Regions from separate parts of the Saccharopolyspora taberi genome, predicted to be linked through region 2. Evidence: riboswitches for the same ligand, from Rfam matches in the RefSeq annotation. Region 2 holds a riboswitch; each other region holds the start of a gene.

Region 1 (5,476 bases), on a different contig from region 2:
CAGCGTCCGCAGCATGCGGCCGGTGGAGTAGATGCCGCTGTTGCACGACGACAGCGCGGCGGTGGTCACCACGAAGTTGACGATGCCCGCCGCGGCCGGGATGCCGATCAGGGTGAAGGCGTGCACGAACGGGCTGCCGTCGGCCGGGAACTGCATCCACGGCACCAGCGCGGTCAGCGCGGCCAGCGCACCGACGTAGAAGATCAGGATCCGCCACATGATCGAGTTGATCGCGCGCGGCAGCACCTTCTCCGGGTTGGTGCTCTCGCTGGCGGTCTGGCCGACCATCTCGACGCCGATGAAGGCGAACATGACGATCTGGAACGCCAGCAGCGCCGAGGTCCCGCCGTTGGGGAAGAAACCGCCGTGCGACCAGATGTTGCTGACCGCCGCGGTGTCACCGACGTCGCTGAAGCCGAAGGTCAGGATCGCCACCGCGAGCACGATCAGGCCGACGATCGCGATCACCTTGATCAACGCGAACCAGAACTCGAACTCGCCGAACAGCTTGACCGCGATCAGGTTCACGCCGCTGAGGATGATCAGCGCGCCGAGCGCCGGAATCCACTGCGGGACCTCGGGGAACCAGAACTGGAAGTACTCACCGACCGCGGTGATCTCGGCCATGCCGGTCACGATCCACACCAGCCAGTACCCCCAGCCGGTCGCGAACCGGGCCCAGGGGCCGACGAACTCGCCCGCGTACTCCGCGAACGACCCGCTGACCGGGCGGTACATCAGCAGTTCGCCGAGTGCCCGCATCACGAAGAAGATCATCACACCGGCGATGGCGTAGATCAGGATCAGGCCGGGGCCGACCTGGTTGAGCGCCTTGCCGGAACCGAGGAACAGCCCGACACCGATCGCGCCACCGATGGCGATCATGTTGATGTGACGGGTGCTCAGGTCCTTGCGGTACTCCTCGGCCGCTGGCTGGGACATGGAAGGGACTCCTTAGGGCTTCCGGCCTCTTTTGGAGGCCGTTCTCCTGCTGCGTGGCGGTGGCCGTCGGGAGAACGGCAGGTCACCGGCACGTGAAACCCGGCGTGGGGCCGAGCGCTGCGGGAGATACTGGGCCATCCGGGCGACCCTGGCAAGGGTGGAAACCCTTGTCGGGCCGAGGTTTTCCGAATCGTTCCCAAGTGACGTCCACTGTGGACACGAAAAGCCGCATCTCGGACGAAAAGTCCGAGATGCGGCTTCCGGGTCAGCTGCGTGTTACAGGTTGGGGTAGAGCGGGAAGCTCGTCGCGAGGGCCTCCACCCGGGCACGCAGGCTCTTGCTCTTGGCATCGTCGAAGTCGGGCTTGAGCGCCTCGGCGATGATGTCGGCGACCTCGGTGAACTCGGTCCTGCCGAAGCCCCGGGTGGCCAGCGCCGGGGTGCCGATGCGCAGACCGGAGGTCACCATCGGCGGGCGCGGGTCGTTCGGGACGGCGTTGCGGTTGACCGTGATGCCGATCTCGTGCAGCCGGTCCTCGGCCTGCTTGCCGTCGAGCTCGGAGTTGCGCAGGTCGACCAGCACCAGGTGCACGTCGGTGCCGCCGGAGACCAGCTGGACGCCGGCCTTCGCGCTGTCCTCGGCCAGCAGCCGCTGGGCCAGGATCTGCGCGCCCTCCACGGTCCGCTTCTGCCGGTCGGCGAACTCGGGCTCGGCGGCCAGCTTGAACTGCACCGCCTTGCCCGCGATGACGTGCTCCAGCGGCCCGCCCTGCTGGCCGGGGAACACCGCGGAGTTGAACTTCTTGGTGAACTCCTCGTCCGAGGACAGGATCACGCCGCCGCGCGGACCGCCGAGGGTCTTGTGCGTCGTGGTGGTGGTGACGTGGGCGTGCGGCACCGGGTTCGGGTGCAGACCGGCGGCGACCAGACCGGCGAAGTGCGCCATGTCGACCATCAGGTACGCGCCGACCTCGTCGGCGATCTCGCGGAACCTCGGGAAGTCCAGCTGGCGCGGGTAGGCCGACCAGCCCGCGATGATCAGCTGCGGCTTGTGCTCGCGGGCGAGCCGGGCGACCTCGTCCATGTCGACCCGGTGGTCGTCCTCGCGCACGTGGTACGGGACCACGTTGTAGAGCTTGCCGGAGAAGTTGATCCGCATGCCGTGGGTCAGGTGGCCACCGTGGGCCAGGTCCAGGCCCATGATCGTGTCACCCGGCTTGAGCAGCGCGAACATCGCCGCGGCGTTGGCCTGGGCGCCCGAGTGCGGCTGCACGTTGGCGAAGGTGGCGCCGAACAGCTTCTTGACGCGGTCGATGGCCAGCTGCTCGACGACGTCGACGTGCTCGCAGCCGCCGTAGTACCGCTTGCCGGGGTAGCCCTCGGCGTACTTGTTGGTCAGGACCGAACCCTGCGCCTCCAGCACCGCCTGGGGCGCGAAGTTCTCCGACGCGATCATCTCCAACGTCGTCTGCTGCCGGTTCAGCTCAGCGCCCACCGCAGCCGCGACCTCGGGGTCCACCGCGGAAAGCTGGCTGTTGAACAGGCCGGATGTCGACATGTGTTGCCTCCTGATTTGGATCTCGACGTCGGTCTGGGTCAGGCGTTGCGGCGGTAGAACGGCAGCTCCACGACCTCGGCGGGAACCTTGGTCCCGCGGATGTCGACCTGGAGCCCGGTACCCGGCTCGGCGTGCTCGCGGTCGACGTAGGCCATGGCGATCGGGTGGCCCAGGGTGGGCGAGGGAGCGCCGCTGGTGACGACGCCGATCTCGGCGCCGTCGGCGTCGAGCACCTGGTAGCCGTGCCGCGGGGCGCGGCGGCCGTCGGCGCGCAGCCCGACGAGGGTGCGCGCGGTGGGCTGCGCGGCCACGGCGGCCAGCGCGGCCCTGCCGACGAAGTCGGCGGTCTTGTCGAGCTTGACGACCCGGCCCAGGTTGGCGTGGAACGGGGTCAGCTCGGCGGACAGTTCGTTTCCGTAGAGCGGCATGCCCGCCTCCAGGCGGAGCGTGTCGCGGCAGGACAGCCCGGCGGGCTGGAGCCCGTGCGCGGCGCCGGAGTCGGTCAGCGCCTGCCACACCGCCGGGGCGTCGGCGGGGGAGGTGAACAGCTCGAAGCCGTCCTCGCCGGTGTAGCCGGTGCGGGCGAGCAGCACTTCCCTGCCCGCGACCTTGCTCGGGTAGCCGGCGTAGTACCTGACCGCGCCCAGGTCGGTGTCGGTCAGCGGCGCCAGGATCTCGACCGCCTTCGGGCCCTGGACCGCGATCAGCGCGTAGTCGGCGGAGACGTCCTCGTGGGTCGCGTCGAAGCCGCCGACCCGCTCGGCGAGCGCGGCCGAGACCACGGCGGCGTTGGCCGCGTTGGCCACGATCAGGAACTCCTGATCGCCGAGCCGGTAGACGATGAGGTCGTCGAGCACGCCGCCCTCGGCGTTGCAGATCATGGTGTAGCGGGCGCGGCCGACGCCGATGCCGGAGGCGTTGGCGACCAGGGCGTAGTCGAGGGCCTCGGCGGCCTGCGGGCCGCTGATCCGGATCTCGCCCATGTGCGTCAGGTCGAACAGGCCCGCTGCGGTGCGGACGGCGTTGTGCTCGGCGGTGTCGCCGGAGTAGCGCAGCGGCATCCGCCAGCCCGCGAACTCGGTGAAGGTGGCCCCGAGCGATTCGTGGACCTGGTGCAGGGGTGTCTGTCGAGGCGACGACATTGGTGCGGGACTCCTCCTGGTGGGCGCCGGTCGGCAGTCGGGCCGGTCCGCTCCAACCATATCGGGGGGACCGCGACTGCGACCCGCGCGGGTTAGCGCTGGTCGGCGGTCTCCCCGGAGTCATTGGCCTGAGAGTTTCACCGCGGCGGGCCGCGGCTTGCACCGTGGGCGAGAGGCGTGCGCGCCCCTGCTTTTCTCCGTGTTCGCCTGATGTCGCGCGGTGACTGGGCCTGAGAGTTTGACGGGGAGTATTGCTCCTTCGGCGCCCCGCCCGGCGGCGGGGACTCTCCCGCACGACGTCGTCGGCTCGGTGTTCAGTTGTCCCTCTGCGCGAGGACGCTACGGAGCCGGGGTGACCTCGTCAACCGGACGGGTGAGTGATGTCGAAGTCGGGGCGGAACCCGCCCAGCCGGTCGCGCGGCGGTCGTCCGAGCTGCTCGGGACGGCTCGCGGGAGCTGTGCCGCTCCGCTCGGCACGGCGGCTCAGCCCCGGGTCAGCTCGGTGTAGAGCTGCCGGAGACCGTCGATGAGCGCGCCGAGCGCGAGCTCGAAGCTGTCCTGGTCGATCTCGGCGTGCCTGCTGAGCAGGTGCGCGCGCTCCAGGTGCGGGAACCGGTCCTCGTAGACCCCGGCGTCGTCCGGGAAGCCCCCGGAGAACGAGCCCATCGCCGAGCCGACCACCAGGTACTTGGTGGACGCGCCGATCATCGTCGCGTAGCGCTGCGGCCAGCCCGCGCTGGTCAGGCCGCCGTGGACGGCGTCGGCGCGGCGCAGCGCCGCCTCCCGGCGGGCCGGGCCGGAGGCCAGGTACGGCACCAGGTGCGGGTGCGCCGCGAGCGCGGCGCGGTAGGAGCGCGCCCAGGTCCGCAGGCCGGTCGGCCAGTCGACGGCGAAGCCGGAGACGTCGACGCCCGCGGTCACGTCGTCGGCGATCTCGTGCAGCAGCTGGTCCTTGGTCTGGACGTGGTTGTACAGCGAGGCGGCTCTGACCCCGAGGTGCTCGGCGAGCCTGCGCATCGACAGCGCCTCCAGCCCCTGGGCGTCGATGAGCTCCAGGCCGGCGCGGCGGATGCGCTCGGCCGAGAGCAGGGGGTTGCTGGGTCTGGGCACGGTCGGTCTCCATCGGTCGCCCTCTTGCGGCTGTCGCCGGGGCAGTCCTAGGCTGCCATAAAACTAACGTCGTTAGTTAGGAAGCCCTGATGGTCGACTTCTCCCTGACCGACACCGAGCGCGACATCCGCGACTGGGTCCGCAACTTCGTGCAGCGCGAGCTGGTGCCGCTGGAGCCGGAGGTGCTGCGGCGGGAACGCGCGGGCGAGCGCGGGCTGACCCCGGACGAGCTCGCCGGGCTCCAGGCCAAGGCGAAGGCCGCCGGGTTCTGGGGCGTGCAGACGCCGGAGGAGTACGGCGGGATGGGTCTGTCGGCGGTGCTGACGGCACTGATCGAGATCGAGCTCGGCCGAACCTTCGTGCCGTTCCGGTTCGGCGGCTACGCCGACAACATCCTCTACCACGCCAACGAGGAGCAGAAGCAGCGCTACCTGCTGCCGACCATCGCGGGCGAGCGCAAGTCCTGCTTCGCGATCACCGAGCCGGGAGCGGGTTCGGACGCCCGGAACCTGCGCACCACCGCCTACCGCGACGGCGACGAGTGGGTCATCAACGGCGAGAAGACGTTCATCACCGGCGGCATCGACGCCGACTTCACGATGGTGTTCGCGGTGACCGACCGGGCCAACGGCGGGGTCACCTGCTTCCTGGCCGACCGGGACATGGGCTGGAAGTCCGAGCCGATCGAGATCATGGGCGAGCGCGAGCGCCAGCCCGCGGCCCTG
Region 2 (5,476 bases):
TTCGGCGGGGCGTGCTCGACGGCCATCAGCACCGCGCCGCCCTGCTCGCCGCCGAGGAAGAACCCCTGCACCACCCGCAGCAGCACCAGCGCCGCGGGCGCCCACAGGCCGATCTGGTCGTAGGTGGGCAGCAGGCCGATCGCCGCGGTGCAGGCGCCGGTGACGCTGAGCGTGATCACCAGCATCAGCCTGCGGCCCACCCGGTCGCCGAAGTGGCCGATCACCGCCGCGCCGAGCGGGCGGGCGAGGAAACCGGCGCCGAAGGTGGCGAAGGCCAGCAGCGCGCCGACCCACGGGTCGCCCGCCGGGAAGAACAGCCGGTTGAACACCACGGCCGCGGCGGTGCCGTAGATGAGGAAGTCGTAGAGCTCGATCGTGTTGCCGACGGCGCTGGCGAACGCCGCCTTGCGGACGCTTTCGCGCGGGGGCGCCACGCCCGGTTTCGCCGCGCTCGGTTCGGCTGCCATCCCGGTCCTCCTCCGGTGTTTCCCTCTCCTGGGCTTTCCCTCGTCAGGGTTTCGCCGCGCCCGGGGTGCAGGATCCGAGCGCAGGGTTCCGCGTCGAATTTCCCACAGTCATCCCGCGAACGAGGCTCGATGGCGATCTTCGCCGCCGAGATGATCAACACAGAGTGAGAAAACTCGATCGAGGGAAACTCAATCAGGTGGATCAAGGTAGCGGATGCGGTGTGACGGCCGGTTCTGCCGATAAAGAAGGTGAAGTCCTCTCCATAACCGCAGGAGGAAATCGAGATGACCGCACTCCCGCTGATCGGCCGCGCGCTCGTGGCCACCGCGCTGACCGCGGGCGCCGTGCTCACCCCGGCGGCTGCCTCCGCCGTCCCGGTCGCCAGCACGTTGCAGCTCTCGGTCACCGGCCAGCCCGGCACCAGCGGATTCCGCACCGCGCTGCTGACCTGCGAGCCGCACGGCGGCACGCACCCGAACGCCCAGAAGGCGTGCGCGGACCTCATCGAGAACAACGGCGACCTGCACGCGATGGCCAAGCAGGAACCCCGGCCGATGATGTGCACGCTGGACCTCAAGGAAGTCACGGTCCGCGCCACCGGCACCTGGCGCGGCAAGCAGGTCGACTTCGAGCAGAAGTTCCCGAACATCTGCGTCGCCAAGTCGCACACCGGCGAGGTCTTCGCGTTCTGAGCCCGCCCCGCGAGCCCCTGATCACACCGTGACCAGGGGCTTGCGGCATTTGGGCGGGTTACCGTTGGCGCATGGCACCACAGGACACTGGTTCGCCGGATCGGCGCTGGCCACGGCGGTTGTTCGCGGTGGGCAGCGACCCCGATCCGAGGTTCACGCTCGCCAACGAGCGCACGTTCCTCGCCTGGATCCGGACATCGCTGGCGCTGATGGCCGCCGGAGTCGGGGTGGAGGCGCTCAACGCCGTCACCCCCGACCAGTCGAGTCCACTGCGGACGGTGCTGGCGATCCTCCTGCTGCTGGCCGGAGTCCTGTGCAGCGCGACCGCGTTCGGCCGGTGGATGACCACCGAACGCGCGATGCGGACGAACGCCTCGCTGCCCGCACCGCGGCTCGGCCCGCTGCTCGGCTACGGCCTGGCGGCGATCGGCGTGGTCGCCTGCGCCCTGCTGCTGATCACCGGGATCTGACCGTGCCAGGCCCGTGGGACCCCGGACTCCAGGTCGAGCGCACGACGCTCGCGTGGCTGCGCACCACGCTCGCCTTCGTCGTCGGCCTCATCGTGCTCATCAGGCTGATCCTGCACCACAGCGTGCTCGCCGGGATCGCCTGCGCCGTGCTGACGCTGCCGCTGGCGGTCGTGATCGCCTGGTTCACCTGGCGCAGGCACCAGCGGACCGAGCGCTGCCTCCGCGCCGAGCACCCGCTGCCCGCCGCAGTGCTGCCCGCCGCGGTCGCGCTGCTCGCGATCCTCGGCGGCTGCACCGGGATCGTGTACGTGCTTACCGTCTGAGCGGTCAGGCCAGCGACAGCTGGGTCTCCACGTTGCCGCGGATCGCGTTGGAGTACGGGCAGACCTGGTCGGCCTCCTCGGTCAGCTTCCTGGCCTGGGCCTCGTCGAGGCCCGGCAGGCTGACCGAGAGCTCGACCTCCAGGCCGAAGCCGCCCTCGTCGTTGCGGCCGATGCCCACGCGGGCGGTCACCTCGGAGCCGGTGATGTCGGCCTTCGCGCGGCGGGCGACGACCTGGAGCGCGCCGTGGAAGCAGGCGGCGTAGCCGGCGGCGAACAGCTGTTCCGGGTTGGTGGCGTCGCCGCCCGCGCCGCCCATCTCCTTCGGCACGGCGAGATCCAGGTCGAGGATCCCGTCCGAGGAGCGGGCCTTGCCATCCCGGCCCGCTCCGGTCGCGGTGGCTTCCGCGGTGTACAGCGCAGTCATGATCCGTTCCTCTCCTCGGGTCGAACGAGCCCAACAGTAGCGTGCAACTAAATTGCACACAACCAATCTGGCGGAAGTATGCCCGAACGCACAACCGGGCGCCCGGTCCATCCACACTGGACGGATCAGGCGCCCGGAAGCGCGCTCAGCACTCGATGACGTTGACGGCCAGCCCGCCGCGCGCGGTCTCCTTGTACTTGACCTTCATGTCGCGGCCGGTCTCGCGCATCGTCTTGATCACCTTGTCCAGCGACACGAAGTGCGATCCGTTGCCGCGCAACGCCATCCGCGCCGCCGTGATCGCCTTGACCGACGCCACCGCGTTGCGTTCGATGCACGGGATCTGCACCAGCCCGCCGATCGGGTCGCAGGTCAGGCCCAGGTTGTGCTCCATCGCGATCTCCGCGGCGTTCTCCACCTGCGCCGGGGTCCCGCCCAGCACCTCGGCCAGCCCCGCAGCCGCCATCGAGCACGCCGACCCGACCTCGCCCTGGCAGCCGACCTCGGCGCCCGAGATCGACGCGTTCTCCTTGAACAGCACCCCGATCGCCGCCGCGGCGAGCAGGAACCGCACCACGCCGTCCTGGTCGGCGCCCGGCACGAACCGCGTGTAGTAGTGCAGCACCGCGGGCACGATCCCGGCCGCGCCGTTGGTCGGGGCCGTCACCACCCGGCCGCCCGCCGCGTTCTCCTCGTTGACCGCCAGCGCGAACAGCGTGACCCACTCCATCGGGTCGTCCTGCTCGGTCAGCGACTCCGCCAACGCCGCCGCGCGCCGCCGCACCTTCAGGCCACCGGGCAGCTCACCGGTGTTGGCGCACCCGTTCGCCACGCACTCGGCCATGACGTGCCAGATGTGCAGCAGCTCCTTGCGCACCGCGTCCTCGGTGCGCCACGACAGCTCGTTCGCCAGCATCACCCCGGAGATCGGCAGCCCCGACTCCGCCGTGTGCGCCAGCAGCTGCTCACCCGTGCGGAACGGCCACGCCACCTCGGTGGTGTCCGGTTTGATCCGGTCGGTCCCGGTCGCTTCCTCGTCGACCACGAATCCGCCGCCGACGGAGTAGAACACCGCCGACTCCACCTCGTCGCCCGCCGCGTCCCACGCGGTGAACCGCATCCCGTTGGGGTGCAGCGGAAGCGACTTGCGCCGGTGCATCACCAGGTCGCGATCGAGCGAGAACGCGATCTCGCTGACGCCGTCCAGCCGCAACCGGCCGGTCTCCCGGATCTCGGTCACCCGCGGCTCCACCGCCGCCGGGTCCACCGACTCCGGCGCGTGCCCTTCCAGCCCCAGCAGCACCGCTTTCGGACTGCCGTGACCGTGCCCGGTCGCTCCCAGCGACCCGAACAGCTCAGCTTTGACCCGCGACACCCGGGGCAGCAGCCCCGCCCCGCGCAGCCGGGCGACGAAGGTCGCCGCCGCGCGCATGGGGCCGACGGTGTGCGAACTCGAGGGGCCGATGCCCACCGAGAAGAGGTCGAAGACGCTGATCGCCATTGATCCGCCCTCCGCTTGTGCCCGGCTACGCCCCGGTCAGTTCGGCGTACTGCTCGGCGCTGAGCACCTCGCCGGTCTCGGTCGCCCTGACCTCGATCAGCCAGCCGTCGCCGAACGGATCGGCGTTGACCTGAGCGGGATCGCTCACCACGGACTCGTTGATCGCCACGACCTCGCCGGTGACCGGCGCGTAGAGGTCGCTGACCGACTTCGTCGACTCCAGCTCACCGCAGGCGCCGCCCGCCTCGATCCGCGCGCCGACCTCGGGCAGCTCCACGAAGACGATGTCGCCGAGCGACTCGGCCGCGTACGGGGTGATGCCGATGCGGACCACGCCGTCGCGGTCCTCGATCCACTCGTGCTCTTCGGTGTAGCGCAGGTTGGTGGGCAGGGACATGGGAGGCTCCGTCGCTTTCGGGGGCATGGGAATGCCCGGGATGGTTGGGCCTCCCCCTCTGTTGCGGAACCTGAGAGCTTCACCGCTTCGTCGCGGTTTGCACCGTGGGTGCGGCGCCGTGGCGCGCGCTTTCCAGAGTTGCCTCGCCCGAGCGGTCATGGGTGCCTGAGAGTTTGCGGGGAGTCTTGCTCCTTCGGCGCCCTGGTGCACCTGCGGTGCTCAGGGTCTCTCCCGCCCGGGTTCTGCGGCCGGTATGCGGTTGTCATGCTCCGCGCCAAACGATAAACGGGCCGGCCGAGGTGTCAATGGCCCGCCCCTGGTCCGCCACCGGATGTTCGCCCGGCGATTTCCCGGGCGCCCGGTCCCATACGCTGGGAACCGCGGGGAGGAGGCGACGATGCTGGACATCCGGGCGCTGATCGAGCGGGTCGGGCCGACGCTGCTGCGCACCGTGATCCTCCCGGAGTCCACCGACTGCGTCGGCGACGTCGTCATCGCCGAGCCGGAGCAGCCGCCGCGGGCCGCCCAGGGCGACCTGGTGCTGGGCGTCGCGGTCCGCGGGTCCGGGCAGGCAGCCGCGCTCGCCAGGGACTGCGGGGCGGAAGGCGCGGCGGCCCTGCTGCTCAAGCCGCCGCTGTCCGGCGACCCGGCGGTGGTGGCCGCGGCCCAGGAGGCCGGGATCGCGCTGGTCGAGGTGCGGGCGGGCACGGCGTGGGCGCAGCTGGTGTGGCTGATCCGGGCGGCGCTGGCCGGGACGGCGACGCAGGAGACCGACACCCGCGGCCCACCGCTGGGCGACCTGTTCCGGCTGGCCGACGCGGTCGCCGACGTCGTGGACGCGCCGGTCACCATCGAGGACGCGCACTCCCAGGTGCTGGCCTACTCCGCCCGGCAGGACCTGACCGACCCCGCCCGGATCTCCACGATCATGGGCCGCAAGCAGCCGGACGACGTGCTGGCCAAGTTCCGCGCCCGGGGCACGTTCCGGCAGCTCAGCAAGGGCCGGTCGGCGATCTTCGTGCCCGCCCAGGGCGACGGCACGCTGCCCAGGCTGGTGGTCCCGATCCGGATGGGCGGCGAGCTGCTGGGGTCGATGTGGGCGGTGGTGCCTGGCGAGGTGTCCGAGGAGCGGTCGACGGCCTTCGCCGACACCGCGCCGCTGGTCGCGCTGCAACTGCTGCGCTGGCGCGCGGTCGCCGAC
Region 3 (5,476 bases), on a different contig from region 2:
AGACCCCTGACCCACGACCTGCTCAAGGACGTCATCGGGGCGCTCGGGCGTGACCTGGAGCAGGTGCGCATCACCGACCTGCAGGAGGGCACGTTCTACGCGGAGCTCGTCTTCGACGGGGACGTGCGGGTCTCGGCCAGGCCCAGCGACTCGGTCGCCCTGGCGCTGCGGGTGGGCGTTCCGATCCACGCCGACGAGTCGGTGCTGGACGAGGCCGGGCTCATCATCCCGGACGAGCAGGAGGACGAGGTCGAGAAGTTCCGGGAGTTCCTGGACTCGGTCTCCCCGGAGGACTTCCGCGGCGCCGACACCTGAGCCGGTCGGCACCACGGCTTACCCGGCCCCCGGCGCGCCCCGCGCCGGGGGCCGGTTCGTCTCCCCGCGCGTCGCGTTGACCGGTCTTCCGGGCAGGCTTACCGTCGAGGAGACGCGAATCGCCCGCATGTGATTCAGACCAGCATGTGGTTCGGCGCCCGCGCAGGCGCGGCCCGGGCGTTCGCGGCGCCCTGATCATGTCGATGCAGGGCCTTGGCGGTCGTCGGCGGAAGCCGGACGAGGGGAGGCAGGCGTGGTCGAGGAGGCACCCAACCGGGATGCTGCCGCGGAGCAGGGAGAGCTGTTCCCCGACGCCTCGCTACCGGACGAACTCGTGGGGTACCGCGGTCCGGCCGCCTGCCAGATCGCGGGCATCACCTACCGCCAGCTGGACTACTGGGCCCGCACCAAGCTGGTCGGGCCGTCCATAAGAGGTGCGGCGGGGTCCGGCTCGCAGCGGCTGTACTCCTTCAAGGACATCCTGGTCCTCAAGGTGGTCAAGCGGCTGCTCGACACCGGCGTCTCGCTGCACAACATCCGGGTCGCCGTCGAGCACCTGCGCCACCGCGGAGTCCAGGACCTCGCCAGGATCACGCTGTTCAGCGACGGCACGACCGTCTACGAGTGCACCTCGGCCGAGGAGGTGGTCGACCTGCTGCAGGGCGGCCAGGGGGTGTTCGGCATCGCCGTCAGCGGTGCCATGCGGGAGATCAGCGGCACGATTCACGAGTTCCCCGCCGAGCGCGCCGACGGCGCCGAAGTGGTCGCCCCCGTCAACGACGAACTCGCCCGCCGCCGCCGGGACCGCCAGACCGGTTGATCGATCGGTCCGCTGTGCGCACGGCAGGGCGGAGCACGAACGATGCGGCGAAACGGACGCCCAGGATCCCGTTGAGATCGGGTAGGCTTCGCTGCATCGCTGACCCCGCGCGGGAGAGTCCGCGCCGGTGAGGAGCACCGGTGCGGCGCCGAAGGAGCAACTCCTCCCCGACAACCTCTCAGGCCAACCGGACCGCACGGGCGAGATACCTCTGGAAAGCGGGTCACCACGACCGTGGTGCCCCCGCCGACGGTGCAAGCCCGGCCCCCGGCCGGGTGAAGCTCTCAGGCGTTCGCGGCGCGGACATTGACAGAGGGGGAGGGCAGCACCGGTGTGCTGCCACCCTGTGTCCGCCGTGAAAGACGAGGTTTTGGCGATGACCGACGTGACCCATGACCGCATCCCGCTCGCCGCGCTGGAGCACGGCACCCCGTTCGCCGACCGGCACGTGGGCCCCGCGCCGGCCGAACTCGCGCACATGCTCGAGGTGATCGGGGTCGGGTCGCTGGAGGAGCTGGGGCAGCACGCGGTGCCGGAGGGCATCCGCGAGCGCGACCTGGAGCTGGCGCTGCCGGAACCGGCGACCGAGGCCCAGGCGCTGGCCGAGCTGCGGTCCCGCGCGCAGCGCTGCCGCCCGCACGCGGAGATGATCGGGCTCGGCTACTACGGGACGGTCACCCCGCCGGTGATCCTGCGCAACGTGCTGGAGAGCCCGGCCTGGTACACCGCCTACACGCCCTACCAGCCGGAGATCTCGCAGGGCCGGCTGGAGGCGCTGCTGAACTTCCAGACGATGGTCGCCGACCTGACCGGCGTGCCCGTCGCCAACGCCTCGATGCTCGACGAGTCGACCGCCGCCGCCGAGGGCATGACCCTGGTCCGGCGGGCGGGCCGGGCGAAGTCGGCCCGGTTCGTCGTCGACGCCGACACCCTGCCGCAGACGCTGGCCGTGCTGAGGACCCGCGCCGAGCCGCTGGGCATCGAGGTCGTCGTCGCCGACCTCTCGCAGGGCGTCGCCGGGCTGCCGGAGGGCGACCTGTTCGGCGCGCTGCTGGCCTACCCGGGCGCGTCCGGCGAGGTCCGCGACCACGAGGCCGTCATCGCCGAGGTCCACGACCGCGGTGGCCAGGTCGTGGTGGCCGCCGACCTGCTCGCGCTGACGCTGCTGCGCCCGCCGGGCGAGATCGGCGCCGACGTCGTCGTGGGCACCACCCAGCGGTTCGGCGTGCCGATGGGCTTCGGCGGGCCGCACGCCGGGTACATGGCGGTGCGCAAGGGGATCGAGCGGCAGCTGCCCGGCCGGCTGGTCGGCGTCAGCGTCGACACCGACGGCAACCAGGCGTACCGGCTGGCGCTGCAGACCCGTGAGCAGCACATCCGCCGGGAGAAGGCGACGAGCAACATCTGCACCGCGCAGGTGCTGCTGGCGGTCGTGGCGTCGATGTACGGCGTCTACCACGGCCCGGCCGGGCTGCGCGCGATCGCGACCAGGGCGCACCGGATGGCCGCGGTGCTGGCCGAGCGGCTGCGCCGCGGCGGGGTCGAGGTGCTGCACCGCGACTTCTTCGACACCGTCGTCGCCCGGGTTCCGGGCAAGGCCGACGAGGTCGTCGCGGCGGCCCGCGGCGAGGGCGTGAACCTGCGCCGCGTCGACGCCGACCACGTGGGCGTCAGCTGCGACGAGACCACCACCCGCGCCCTGCTGGCCAAGGTGTGGAAGGCGTTCGGGCTGGACGAGGTGGACGTCGACGAGCTCGACGCGGGCACCCCGGACGCGCTGCCCGCCGGTCTGCTGCGCACCTCGGAGTACATGACCCACCCGGTGTTCCACACCCACCGGTCGGAGACCTCGCTGCTGCGCTACCTGCGGGAGCTCTCGGACAAGGACGTCGCGCTGGACCGCAGCATGATCCCGCTGGGCTCGTGCACGATGAAGCTCAACGCGACCGCCGAGATGGAGCCGATCACCTGGCCGGAGTTCTCCGGGCTGCACCCGTTCGCGCCCGCGCAGGACGCCGAGGGCCTGCTGGAGATCGTCTCCGACCTGGAGGGCTGGCTGGCCGAGATCACCGGTTACGACGCGGTGAGCCTGCAGCCCAACGCGGGCAGCCAGGGCGAGTTCGCCGGTCTGCTGGCCATCCGCGCCTACCACCACAGCCGTGGTGAGGCCGAGCGGGACGTGTGCCTGATCCCGGCGAGCGCGCACGGCACCAACGCCGCCAGCGCGGTGATGGCCGGGCTGCGCGTGGTCGTCGTGCGCTGCGACGAGTCCGGCAACATCGAGCTGGACCACCTGCGCGAGGTCGTCGGGAAGCACCAGGACGACCTGGCCGCGATCATGATCACCTACCCGTCCACGCACGGCGTCTACGAGGACACCGTGCGGGAGGTCTGCGGGCTGGTGCACGACGCGGGCGGCCAGGTCTACGTCGACGGCGCCAACCTCAACGCCCTGATCGGCCTCGCGCGGATGGGCAAGTTCGGCTCCGACGTCTCGCACCTGAACCTGCACAAGACGTTCTGCATCCCGCACGGCGGCGGTGGCCCGGGCGTCGGCCCGATCGGCGTGCGCGCGCACCTGGCGCCGTTCCTGCCCAACCACCCGCTGCAGCCCGCGGCCGGTCCGGAGACCGGCGTCGGCCCGATCAGCGCCGCCCCGTGGGGCAGCGCCTCGATCCTGCCGATCTCGTGGGCCTACGTGCGGATGATGGGCTCCGACGGCCTGCGCCGCGCCACCCTGACCGCGGTCGCCGCCGCCAACTACGTGGCCCGGCGGCTCGACGAGTACTTCCCGGTGCTCTACACCGGTACCGGCGGCTTCGTGGCCCACGAGTGCATCCTCGACCTGCGGCCGATCACCAAGGCCAGCGGCATCACCGTCGACGACGTCGCCAAGCGGCTGGCCGACTACGGCCTGCACGCGCCGACGATGTCGTTCCCGGTGGCGGGCACGCTGATGGTCGAGCCGACCGAGAGCGAGAACCTGGCCGAGCTGGACCGGTTCTGCGAGGCGATGATCGCGATCCGGGCCGAGATCGACAAGGTCACCGCAGGGTCGTGGCCCGCCGACGACAACCCGCTCGTGCACGCTCCGCACACGGCCGCCTCGCTGGCGGGCAGGTGGGAGCACGCCTACAGCCGGGAGGACGCGGCGTTCCCGCTGGGCACGCGGGTGGCCAAGGTGTGGCCGCCGGTGCGGCGCATCGACCAGGCGCACGGCGACCGCAACCTGGTCTGCTCCTGCCCGCCGCTGTCGGCGTACGAGGGGTGACTGCCGGCCTCGGCGGCATGCACTACGGTGGGCGGCTTCAGCCGATCGCCTCCGAAAGGAGTGCAAGGAAATGCTCACCATCAGTGAGAACGCCGCCGAGGTCATCAAGGTCGTCCTCGCCGGCGGGGATTCGGCACCGGGTTCGGGACTGCGGATCGCCCCCGCGGGGGACGGGCTGCAGGCGGCGATCGCCGCCGAGCCGGAGGCCGACGACGAGGTGGTCGAGGGGTCCGGGGTCCGGGTCTTCCTCGAACCGCAGGCCGCCGCCGCGTTGGGGGACAAGGTGCTCGACGCCCAGCGCGACGACAACGGCGAGCTGAGCCTGGCCGTGCGCGACTGACGAAGGTTTCGAACCGCCGGTCCGGATGCCGTCCGGACCGGCGGTTCGTCGTCTCAGCGGGTGATCGCCTGCTCGTCGGCCCAGCGCAGCAGACCCCGGCACACGCCGATCAGCCGCTCGCGCAGCCCGGCGGCCTCCTCGGCGAACAGCCGCTGCCTGCGCACGTACTCCGCGCGGCCCTGCGGCGTCTCGATCGGCACCGGCTCGTAGCCGAGGTCCCGCAGGTCGTACGGGCTCGCGCACATGTCCAGCTCGCGGACGCGCAGGGCCAGGTCGAAGCAGTCGGCGACGAGCTCGGAGGGCACGAACGGGTCGAGTTTGTAGCTCCACTTGAACAAATCCATGTTGGCATGGAGACAACCGGGCTGTTCGAGCCGGACCTGGTCCTCGCGCGCGGGCTGCAAGGGGTTGAGCGGCCGGGCCTGCGGGGTGAAGAACCGGAACGCGTCGTGGTGCGTGCAGCTCAGGTTCGACGACTCCACGACCTCGTCGGTCCCGGCGTGGCCGAGCCGCAGCGGCCAGCCGGTGTGCCGGATGTCCTCCGGCGCGGTCCGGTAGACCATGGCCCACTCGTGCAGCCCGAAGCAGCCCAGCCGCGGCGCCCGGGACGCCGTCGCGGTCAGCAGGCCCAGCACGAACTCCGCTGTCGACCGCCGGGCCTCGGTGAGCGCCTCCCGGCCGACCGCGACGCCCTCGGGCGTGCGGACGTAGCCCTTGCGGTCCAGGAACT

What was found. Region 2 has a riboswitch for glycine ahead of gcvH (glycine cleavage system protein GcvH). Riboswitches for the same ligand answer to the same signal wherever they lie in the genome.
Region 1: linked by a shared signal. The riboswitch ahead of gcvT (glycine cleavage system aminomethyltransferase GcvT) and the one ahead of gcvH (glycine cleavage system protein GcvH) in region 2 are both predicted to bind glycine.
Region 3: linked by a shared signal. The riboswitch ahead of gcvP (aminomethyl-transferring glycine dehydrogenase) and the one ahead of gcvH (glycine cleavage system protein GcvH) in region 2 are both predicted to bind glycine.

What each region holds. Positions count from the first base shown of each region.
Region 1 is NZ_BAAAUX010000026.1:25,705-31,180, reverse strand. It holds gene ABD691_RS28090 (amino acid permease) at 1-942, opposite strand, end outside; gene glyA (serine hydroxymethyltransferase) at 1,219-2,499, opposite strand; gene gcvT (glycine cleavage system aminomethyltransferase GcvT) at 2,538-3,641, opposite strand; glycine riboswitch at 3,749-3,849, opposite strand; glycine riboswitch at 3,850-3,943, opposite strand; gene ABD691_RS28075 (TetR/AcrR family transcriptional regulator) at 4,125-4,751, opposite strand; gene ABD691_RS28070 (acyl-CoA dehydrogenase family protein) at 4,841-5,476, shown strand, end outside.
Region 2 is NZ_BAAAUX010000012.1:100,153-105,628, forward strand. It holds gene ABD691_RS12985 (MFS transporter) at 1-467, opposite strand, end outside; gene ABD691_RS12990 (SSI family serine proteinase inhibitor) at 753-1,160, shown strand; gene ABD691_RS12995 (YidH family protein) at 1,232-1,630, shown strand; gene ABD691_RS13000 (DUF202 domain-containing protein) at 1,633-1,953, shown strand; gene ABD691_RS13005 (organic hydroperoxide resistance protein) at 1,958-2,380, opposite strand; gene ABD691_RS13010 (L-serine ammonia-lyase) at 2,523-3,878, opposite strand; gene gcvH (glycine cleavage system protein GcvH) at 3,904-4,275, opposite strand; glycine riboswitch at 4,324-4,417, opposite strand; glycine riboswitch at 4,418-4,519, opposite strand; gene ABD691_RS13020 (PucR family transcriptional regulator) at 4,673-5,476, shown strand, end outside.
Region 3 is NZ_BAAAUX010000014.1:50,434-55,909, forward strand. It holds gene ABD691_RS14315 (bifunctional nuclease family protein) at 1-315, shown strand, start outside; gene ABD691_RS14320 (MerR family transcriptional regulator) at 569-1,135, shown strand; glycine riboswitch at 1,236-1,340, shown strand; gene gcvP (aminomethyl-transferring glycine dehydrogenase) at 1,512-4,406, shown strand; gene ABD691_RS14330 (HesB/YadR/YfhF-family protein) at 4,477-4,746, shown strand; gene ABD691_RS14335 (3-methyladenine DNA glycosylase) at 4,800-5,476, opposite strand, start outside.